DNA from 4 places in the Nocardia sp. 149-1B genome. Region 2 is predicted to be linked to each of the others. Evidence: predicted binding sites of a transcription regulator. Region 2 holds the regulator's gene; each other region holds the start of a gene.
What was found. Region 2 encodes LexA, which represses DNA repair genes until DNA is damaged. Its sites were predicted from a motif close to CGAACANNTGTTCG; they were not measured.
Positions count from the first base shown of each region.

Region 1 (2,201 bases), 480 kb from region 2:
GCTCGCTGCTCGACCAGCGGTGGCGGGTGGGGCTCATGTCCTTCGGGTGAAGGCGACCTTGCCGTTGGGGAGCAGGGTGGTCTGGTAGTTGGGGTCGTGGGCTCGGGCGTGGTGGTGGGGACAGTAGAGGCGGGCGTGGGTGATGTCGGTCGTTCCGCCGGTGGCCCAGGAGGGTTCGTGGTGGGTCTGGGTCATCCCGGGGGGCCAGTCGCACCGGTCGGCGGTGCAGCCTTTGTCGCGCAGTGCGATCGCGATCCTCTGGGCTTTGGTGTGGAAGCGGCGGGTGCGGCCGAGGTCGAGGACTTCGGAGGTGCCGCTGAGGACGGCGGGGAGGATGCCGGCTTCGCAGGCGAGTCGTCGGGCTTGGCCGGGGGAGATCACGGCGCCGGTGTCGAGGACCCCGGGCTTGAGCCCGCCCTGCAGTGTCTCGATGGGGATCGTGACCACGACGGTGGCGGACACCCCACCGGCTTCAGGAAGCTTGTTGGTGGGGTAGCGCTCGATCCACTCGACCAGCGCTTGTCCGAGCCGTTCGGGGCTGGGGCGACGTTCCCCGAGGTGTCCGTCGACCGCGGCCCGGTGCTTGGGTGCGGCGATCGCGAGGAGCTGCTTCTTGAACATCTGCCCCTGGGCCGTGGGGAGGGCGAAGGTGCCCCGCACGATCCCGTCCTCATCCTCGCGCATCGTGAGCCGGACCTTGGCTGACGCTGCGGCCTCTTCGGCAGCGAGCAGCTTGGCGGTGTGGGCGTCGGCGGCCTCGGGGTCGATGACGTGCAGGAGTCCTTTGCCGAGGTTGGCGAGCTCTTTGGCGTTGTAGTGGGCTGCTTCACCGATGAGGTGGGCCTCGGCTCGGTCCCGGAGGTCTGGGTCGACGTGGTCGGGGAGCTCGTCGACGGCGTGGATGATCACGGCTGCTTGGTCGGGCAGCACGTCACCGGCCTTGAACGCGGCGTGCACGAGGGGGTGCTTGTCGAAGCCGGTGCCGAGCTTGGTGATCCGGTGGGCTTCGGCGTGGGCGAGGCGGGTCTGGTGCGCCCACCAGTTCGGCACCGAGGTGGCGCCGACCTGCTCCGCCACACCCACGGACGAGGCATGGGTGGCGAGGCGGGCCTGCAGCTCGGTGACCCTCGCTGCGACCCGGGTGAGCTCGACGACGGTGGCGGCGGTCTCGTGGACGTCCATCGACCACAGGGACGCGTCACCGACCTGGTCGAGGACGCCGGAGATCTCGGTGACGGCGCGCGTGACACGGTGTGAAGGGTGAGCTTGTGCGGTCATCGCCACTCCCGAGATGAAGTCGTGGCGACAGTCTAACGAACACATGTTCGAGTTGTCAAGGATCGGATTTGACTCGTTCTGGCGGGGTGGTTTCGAGGCTCGGGCCTGGCGGCCCTCGCACCTCAACCACCGGAGGTCGGTGGTTTCGAGGCTCGGGCCTGGCGGCCCTCGCACCTCAACCACCGGAGGTCGGTGGTTTCGAGGCTCGGGCCTCTGGGCCCTCGCACCTCAACCACCGCGCGGGGAGGCGGCGGTCCGAGGGCCGGGAGGCAGCCTGGGCTGCGGCGGACCGGTCCGCTTTGCTGCCAAATGACGGCGACCACAATCGGCCTGAAGCCGATGCACATCTCGACCTGGGCGCTCGGGCTTCGGTGGTTTCGAGGCTCGCTGCGCTCGCACCTCAACCACCGTGTGGTTTCGAGGCTCGCTGCGCTCGCACCTCAACCACCGTGTGGTTTCGAGGCTCGCTGCGCTCGCACCTCAACCACCGTGTGAGGGCGTCAGGGGAGGAGCATGGAGTACGCGGCGGGGTCGACGCGCCAGGTGCGGCGGCGCTCAGGGCCGTAGATCTCGCCGTCGGCGCTGCACCAGAAGGGGCCGCCGGTGATCGAGACGGTGCTGCCCCGCAGGTAGACGACGTCGTCACGCTCGGGGTGGGTGCCGAGACCGAGGCGGGCGGCGTACGCCAGCCGCGCCAGCGGCCCCACGGAGCGGGAGATCAGCACGTCGACCTGTCCGTCGCCGGGGTCGGCGTCGGGGGTGAGCTCGGTGCCGCCGCCGACGGAGGGGCCGTTGCCGACCGCCGCCATCAGCACCGGGTGGTCCAGGTCGTTGACGACGACGCCGTCGACCTCGACGCGGACCCGCACGATGGGTGGGTTCCAGGCGGTGAGGGCGGCGCCGATCGGGTAGCCGAGCTTGCC
Region 1 is NZ_CM173233.1:290,540-292,740, forward strand. It holds gene AC3ANS_RS01355 (DUF222 domain-containing protein) at 34-1,278, opposite strand; gene AC3ANS_RS01360 (diacylglycerol/lipid kinase family protein) at 1,779-2,201, opposite strand, start outside.
Region 1: AC3ANS_RS01355 (DUF222 domain-containing protein) is a predicted target of LexA. The motif match lies at 1,315-1,328, and genes of this name have one in related genera.

Region 2 (2,201 bases):
CGTGCAGGGAGGGGAACGCCGCGAGCTCGTTGGTCAGCCCGCCCAGGCCCCGCGGCGCGGAGGCGTCGCCGCCCCACCAGCCGTCGGCGGCGTGCAGGCTGAGGACGTCGACGTACCCGCCGATGAAGCGCGGCGGCGCGGTCGGCAGCGAGATGTAGGCCGCCAGCCCGAGCAGGGTGCCGATCACCAGCGCCCGCCGAGCGGGACCGTAGCGGTCGGCGCCGAGGCGCCACAGCCAGATCAGCACGCCGGCGGTGACGACGTAGTGGAGGGTGGCGTACCAGTAGCTGCCGAGCAGGCCGATCACCCGGTGGTCGGTGAACAGCTTGTTGAGCGGGGTCTCCCACTGGATGCCCATGACGCTCTCGACGTGCAGCAGCTCGTTGGCACGGTGCAGCGCGGGCTGCATGTTCGTGTCGGCGAGCAGGCGGGCCAGGCTGTAGATCACCCAGAGCGCCAGGATCAACACGAGCTCGAAGATGCCGCGCACCCACCGCGGCAGGGGCCGAGGGCGGGCGAGCGCAGATGCTGTCGTCACAGCACCAGCGTTGTTCATGCATCCTCCCCGTGGCATCCGGATCGTCCCGGATATAACACCAGGGTCTGCTCAGGTATTTCCCCGACCACGAATGGACGTCAGACCCGGCGCAGCACCGCTGTCACCTTACCCAAGATGGTCGCATGGGTGCCGTCGATGGGATCGTAGGCCGGGTTGTGCGGCAGCAGCCACACATTTCCGTCCTTGCGCTGGAAGGTCTTGACGGTCGCCTCCCCGTCGATCATCGCGGCGACGATCTCGCCGTTCTCCGCGGTGGGCTGCTGGCGGATCGCCACGTAGTCGCCGTCGCAGATCGCCGCCTCGATCATCGAGTCGCCGCGCACCTCCAGCAGGAAGAGCTGCCCGTCGCCCACGAGCTCGCGCGGCAGCGGGAAGACCTGCTCGACGCGCTCCTCGGCGAGGATCGGGCCGCCGGCGGCGATCCGGCCGACGACGGGGACGTACCGTGCGGCCGGGAGGGCGTCGCCCACGCCGGTCTCGTCGAACGAGGTCTCCTCGGCGCCCGACATCGAACGACGGGCGGCCATCACCTCGGGCAGGAACACCTCCAGGGCCCGCGGCCGGTGCGGGTCGCGCTTGAGGAAGCCCTTCTCCTCGAGCGTCTTGAGCTGGTGGGCCACGCTCGAGGAGCTGGTCAGGCCGACCGCCTCGCCGATCTCGCGCATCGACGGCGGGTAGCCGCGGTGCTCGATCGAGTCCTTGATGTGCGCGAGCACGCGCTGCTGTCGCGGGGTCAGCCCCGTGGCGTCCGGGGGCCCGTCGGGCAGCTCGGTGACGCGCGAGGAGGCGCGGGATGCGGCGTTCTTGCCGGTCTTGGGCGAGGCCATAGGAGCACCGTAGCCATCTCGGCCGGTTCGTTCAAACACCTGTTCGAACGGCGTGTCGGACAGACTGCGCCCATGAGCACACGGGTGAAGAGCGCGGTCGTGACCGGCGGCGCGCGCGGGATCGGACGCGGGATCGCCGAACGACTGGTGCGGAGCGGGTACGCCGTGGTGGTCACCGACGTCGACGGCGAGGGTGCCCGCAGCTGCGCCGAGGAGATCGGCGCCGCGGAGGGCCGCGGGCTCGACGTACGCGACCCCGACGCCCACCGGGCCACGGCCGTGGCGGCCGGCCGCCACGGGGAGCTGACCGCGTGGTTCAACAACGCGGGCGTCGGCGACGACGGCATGATCGGCGACCTCTCCGACGAGGTCGTGCGGCGGATCGTCGAGGTCAACCTGCTCGGCACGCTGTGGGGGATGCGGGCCGCGGTCGCGGCGTTCGGGCCGCGTGGCGGCGACGTGGTCAACACCGCCTCGCTCGCGGGGCTGGGGCCGGTGCCGGGCTACAGCGTGTACGCCGCGACCAAGGCGGCGATCGTCTCCGCGTCGATGTCGGTGGCGGCCGAGACCCCACGGCGGGTGCGCGTCCACGCGCTCTGCCCCGACGGGGTGCGGACCGCGATGCTCGACGCTCAGCGGCCGGGCGGGCTCGGCGCGGCGCTGGTGCACTCGGGCGGCCGGATCCTCAGCGTCGACGAGGTGGCCGAGGCGGCCGTCGGCCTGCTCGGCGCGGGCCGCGTGGTGCGGACGGTGCCCGCGTGGCGAGGCGGGCTGGTCCGCGCGACCACGCTCGCTCCTGGCCTCGCCGGCCGGGC
Region 2 is NZ_CM173233.1:774,908-777,108, forward strand. It holds gene AC3ANS_RS03745 (phosphatase PAP2 family protein) at 1-538, opposite strand, end outside; gene lexA (transcriptional repressor LexA) at 637-1,386, opposite strand; gene AC3ANS_RS03755 (SDR family NAD(P)-dependent oxidoreductase) at 1,459-2,201, shown strand, end outside.

Region 3 (2,201 bases), 2.4 Mb from region 2:
TGGTTACGGCGCGCGCGGACGTTGCGGACGCGTGGGGGCCCGGGTGCTGTGGTTGCGGTCGCGGCGGTATGGCTCACTTGCGCCGCGTGAACCTGACTTTCCCGTTGGGGAGGTAGGTGGTGTCGTAGTCGGGGTCGTGCGCCCGCGCGTGGTGGTGGGGGCAGTAGAGCCGGGCGTGTTTGAGGTCGGTGACCCCGCCGGATGCCCAGGGTGGGTCGTGGTGGGTGTGGCAGCCGCCGGGTGGGGTGTCGCAGTCGTCGGAGGTGCAGCCGCCGTCGCGGATGCCGAGGGCGATCCTTTGGGCTTTGGTGTGGAAGCGGCGGGTGCGGCCGAGGTCGAGGACTTCGGAGGTGCCGCTGAGGACGGCGGGGATGATCCCTGCTTCGCAGGCGAGCCGGCGGGCTTGGCCGGGGGAGATCACGGCGCCGGTGTCGAGGACCCCGGGCTTGAGGCCGTCGGTGAGGGTCTCGACCGGGATGGTCACGACGACGGTGGCGGACACGCCGCCGGCGTGGGGGAGCTTGTCGGCGGGGTAACGCTCGATCAGCTCGACGAAAGCCTGGCCCATCCGTTCCGGGCTGGGCTTGCGTTCCCCGAGGTGGCCCTCGACCGCGGCGCGGTGTTTGGGGGCCGCGATCGCGAGGAGCTGCTTGCGGAGCATCTGCCCCTGGACGGTGGGCAACGCGAAGGTGCCGCGGGTGATGCCGTCGGGGTCGTCGTGCATCGTCAGGCGGGTGGCCTGGGCGGCGACCCGTTCCTCGGCCTGCAACAGCTTGGCCTGGTGGGCGTCGGCTGCTTCGGGGTCGATGACGTGCAACAGACCCTTGCCGAGGTGGCGTAGCGCGATGGCGTCGAAGTGGGCTGCCTGCCCGACGAGATGCGCCTCGGCCTGTTGCACCAGCCCGGGGTCGACGTGGTCGGGGAGATCCTCGACCGCGCGGATGATCACCCGGGCCTGGTCGACCAGCAGGTCCCCAATCTTCAGCGCGTCGTGGACGACCGGGTGGTGCTCGAGACCAGCAGCCAGGCGGGTCTTGCGGTGGGCCTCGGTCCTTGTCATGCGGGTGGCGTGGGCCCACCAGTTCGCCACCGACGTCGCGCCGACCTGCTCCGCCACGCCGACAGCGCCGGCGTGCGACGCGACCCGGGCTTCGAGCTCCGCGATACGAGAAGCAGCGCGGGTGATCTCGGTCAGCGTGTGGGCGGTCTCGTCGGTGCCCATGGACCACAACGACGTATCGGAGATGTCGTCGAGGAGGGCGTGGAGATCGGTGACGGCGCGGCTGACCCGGTGTGAAGGGTGTGCTTGTGCGGTCATCGCCACTCCCGAGATGAAGTCGTGGCGACAGTCTACCGAACAGGTGTTCGAGTTGTCAAGGAGCAGAATTCGACTCGTTCCGGCGGGGTGGTTTCGAGGCTCGGGCCTGGCGGCCCTCGCGCCTCAACCACCGTGCTGCGAGGCGGCGGTCCGAAGGTCGGGAGGGGGCCGTGACCGCGGCGGACCTGTCCCGCTTTGCTGCCAACGACGGCGACCCCCGACGACCTGAAGCCGACCTACACATCGACGCGGGCGCTTGGGCTGCGGTGGTTTCGAGGCTCGCTTCGCTCGCACCTCAACCACCGGATCCGCGGTGGGGAGGCGGCGGTCAGGGAGCCGGGGGCAGGCGGCGGTCGGCGCGCGCCGTAGCCGTTTTGCTGCCGACGACGGCGACCACAGGCGACCTGAGACCGACGTACATCTCGACGCGGGCGCTTGGGCTGCGGTGGTTTCGAGGCTCGCTTCGCTCGCACCTCAACCACCGGATCCGCGGTGGGGAGGCGGCGGCCGGACAGCCGGGAGGCAACGGTGGTCGGCGCGCGCCGTACTCGCTTTGCTGACCGACGACGGCGACCACAGGCGACCTGAGGCCGACGTACATCTCGACGCGGGCGCTTGGGCTGCGGTGGTTTCGAGGCTCGCTTCGCTCGCACCTCAACCACCGGATCCGCGGTGGGGAGGCGGCGGTCAGGGAGCCGGGGGCAGGCGGCGACCGAGCGCGCGCCGTAGCGGTTTTGCTGACCGACGACGGCGACCACAGGCGACCTGAGACCGACGTACATCTCGACGCGGGCGCTTGGGCTGCGGTGGTTTCGAGGCTCGCTTCGCTCGCACCTCGACCACCGTCGGTCTGTGCTCGCACTCGACCGCTGTCGGGCTGAGG
Region 3 is NZ_CM173233.1:3,136,654-3,138,854, reverse strand. It holds gene AC3ANS_RS14995 (HNH endonuclease signature motif containing protein) at 74-1,318, opposite strand.
Region 3: AC3ANS_RS14995 (HNH endonuclease signature motif containing protein) is a predicted target of LexA. The motif match lies at 1,355-1,368, and genes of this name have one in related genera.

Region 4 (2,201 bases), 1.8 Mb from region 2:
TCGTCGAGAGTCATTGATGTCTCCCTCGCAGGCGCGATGGTCTCGAGGCTCCTTCGAGCTCGAAGTCACCGATCAGAAGTCGCCGACGCCGATCGGCTCCGCGGGCAGCTCGGTCACGTCCTGGTCGACGGTCGGGCCGACGCCGAGCTTCTCGAGGATCTTCTTCTCCAGCTCGTTGGCCAGGTCGGGGTTGTCGCGCAGGAAGTTGCGGGCGTTCTCCTTGCCCTGGCCGAGCTGGTCGCCCTCGTAGGTGTACCAAGCGCCGGCCTTGCGGACCAGGCCGGCCTCCACGCCGACATCGATCAGGCCACCCTCGCGGCTGATGCCCTTGCCGTACATGATGTCGAACTCCGCCTGCTTGAACGGTGGGGCCACCTTGTTCTTGACGACCTTGACCCGGGTGCGGTTGCCGACCATGTCGGTGCCGTCCTTGAGCGTCTCGATGCGGCGCACGTCGAGCCGGACCGAGGCGTAGAACTTCAGCGCCTTGCCACCGGTGGTGGTCTCGGGCGAGCCGAACATCACGCCGATCTTCTCCCGGAGCTGGTTGATGAAGATCATCGTGGTCTTGGAGTTGTTGAGGGCACCGGTCATCTTCCGCAGCGCCTGGCTCATCAGCCGGGCCTGGAGGCCGACGTGGCTGTCGCCCATCTCGCCCTCGATCTCGGCCCGGGGCACCAGCGCGGCGACCGAGTCGATCACGATCAGGGACAGCGCGCCCGAGCGGATCAGCATGTCCGCGATCTCGAGGGCCTGCTCGCCGGAGTCGGGCTGGGAGACCAGCAGGTTGTCGGTGTCGACGCCGAGGTTCTTCGCGTACTCGGGGTCGAGAGCGTGCTCGGCGTCGATGAACGCCACGATGCCGCCGGCGCGCTGGGCGTTGGCCACGGCGTGCAGGGCGACGGTCGTCTTGCCCGAGGACTCCGGGCCGTAGATCTCCACGACGCGGCCGCGGGGGAACCCGCCCAGGCCGAGGGCGACGTCGAGCGCGATCGAGCCGCTCGGGATGATCTCGAGCGGGGCCCGGACCTCGTCTCCGAGGCGCATGACCGAGCCCTTGCCGAACTGCTTCTCGATGTTGGCGAGCGCGGCGTCCAACGCCTTCTCGCGGTCTCCTCCAGCCATCTGCTGCTTCCTCTTCTCTCGTCGTGGTCCAGGCACATCGGCGACGTTAGAGCGAGCCACCGACAGCGCCCTGATCAGCGCCGCCACGGCTGTGGACAACCTCGCTCCACGTCGTGCCTGTGGACACAACCTAGCCCGAACACCTGTTCGACACTGACAGGCTGGCCCGGCGTGTCGGCGTCCCGCTCAGGCGGGCAGCCGCACCAGGAACCGGCAGCCGGCCGGCGTCGGCGAGCCGACGTTCTCGACGTGCACGACGCCGCGGTGCGCCTCGACGATGCCCTTGACGATCGCCAGGCCCAGCCCCGCCCCGGGGCCCTCGAGCCGGTCGGCACCCTCGGGCTCGGGCGTGCGGGCCGCTCCCCCGCCCCGCCAGGCGAGGTCGAAGACCCGGCCCATGTCGTCCTCGCTCAGCCCGCCGCACTGGTCGCTCACGCTGAGCTCGACGCTCTGGCCGGCGCCCTCGCCGACGAGCCGCCCGCGGATCTCCACCGACCCGTCGGCCGGCGTGTGCCGGATGGCGTTCATGATCAGGTTCGTCATCACCCGCGACATCGCGGCCGCGTCGGCGGTGACCTCGATGCCGTCCTCCACCCGACCGCCGAGGCGCACGCTGCGTGCCCGGGCGACCGGGTCGGCACCGGCGATGGCCTCGCTGACCAGGTCGCCGAGCATCACGGTCTCTGGGCTGATCCGCAGCACTCCGGCATGGATCCGGGAGAGCTCGAAGAGGTCGTCGACCATCCGCACCATCCGGTCCACCTCGGCGCTGATCTGGCGGTGGTAGCGCACCGGGTCGGAGGCCAGGCCATCCTCGAGCGCCTCGGTCATGGCGCGGATGCCGGCCAGCGGCGTGCGCAGGTCGTGGGAGACCCACGACACCAGCTCGCGACGTGACTCCTCGAGCCGGGCCTCGCGCAGCCGTGACTCCGCAAGCCGCTCGCTGGTGCGCTCGAGCTCGGCGGCCAGCGCCTGCAGCTCGCTGGGCCCGCGGGGGTCCGCGACGTACGACCCGTGCGTGTCCAGGAGCCGTGCGCCCTCGCGCAGCGCGGCGGACCAGCGCGAGATCGCCGCAC
Region 4 is NZ_CM173233.1:2,584,719-2,586,919, forward strand. It holds gene AC3ANS_RS12440 (regulatory protein RecX) at 1-14, opposite strand, end outside; gene recA (recombinase RecA) at 73-1,125, opposite strand; gene AC3ANS_RS12450 (sensor histidine kinase) at 1,312-2,201, opposite strand, start outside.
Region 4: recA (recombinase RecA) is a predicted target of LexA. The motif match lies at 1,262-1,275, and genes of this name have one in related genera.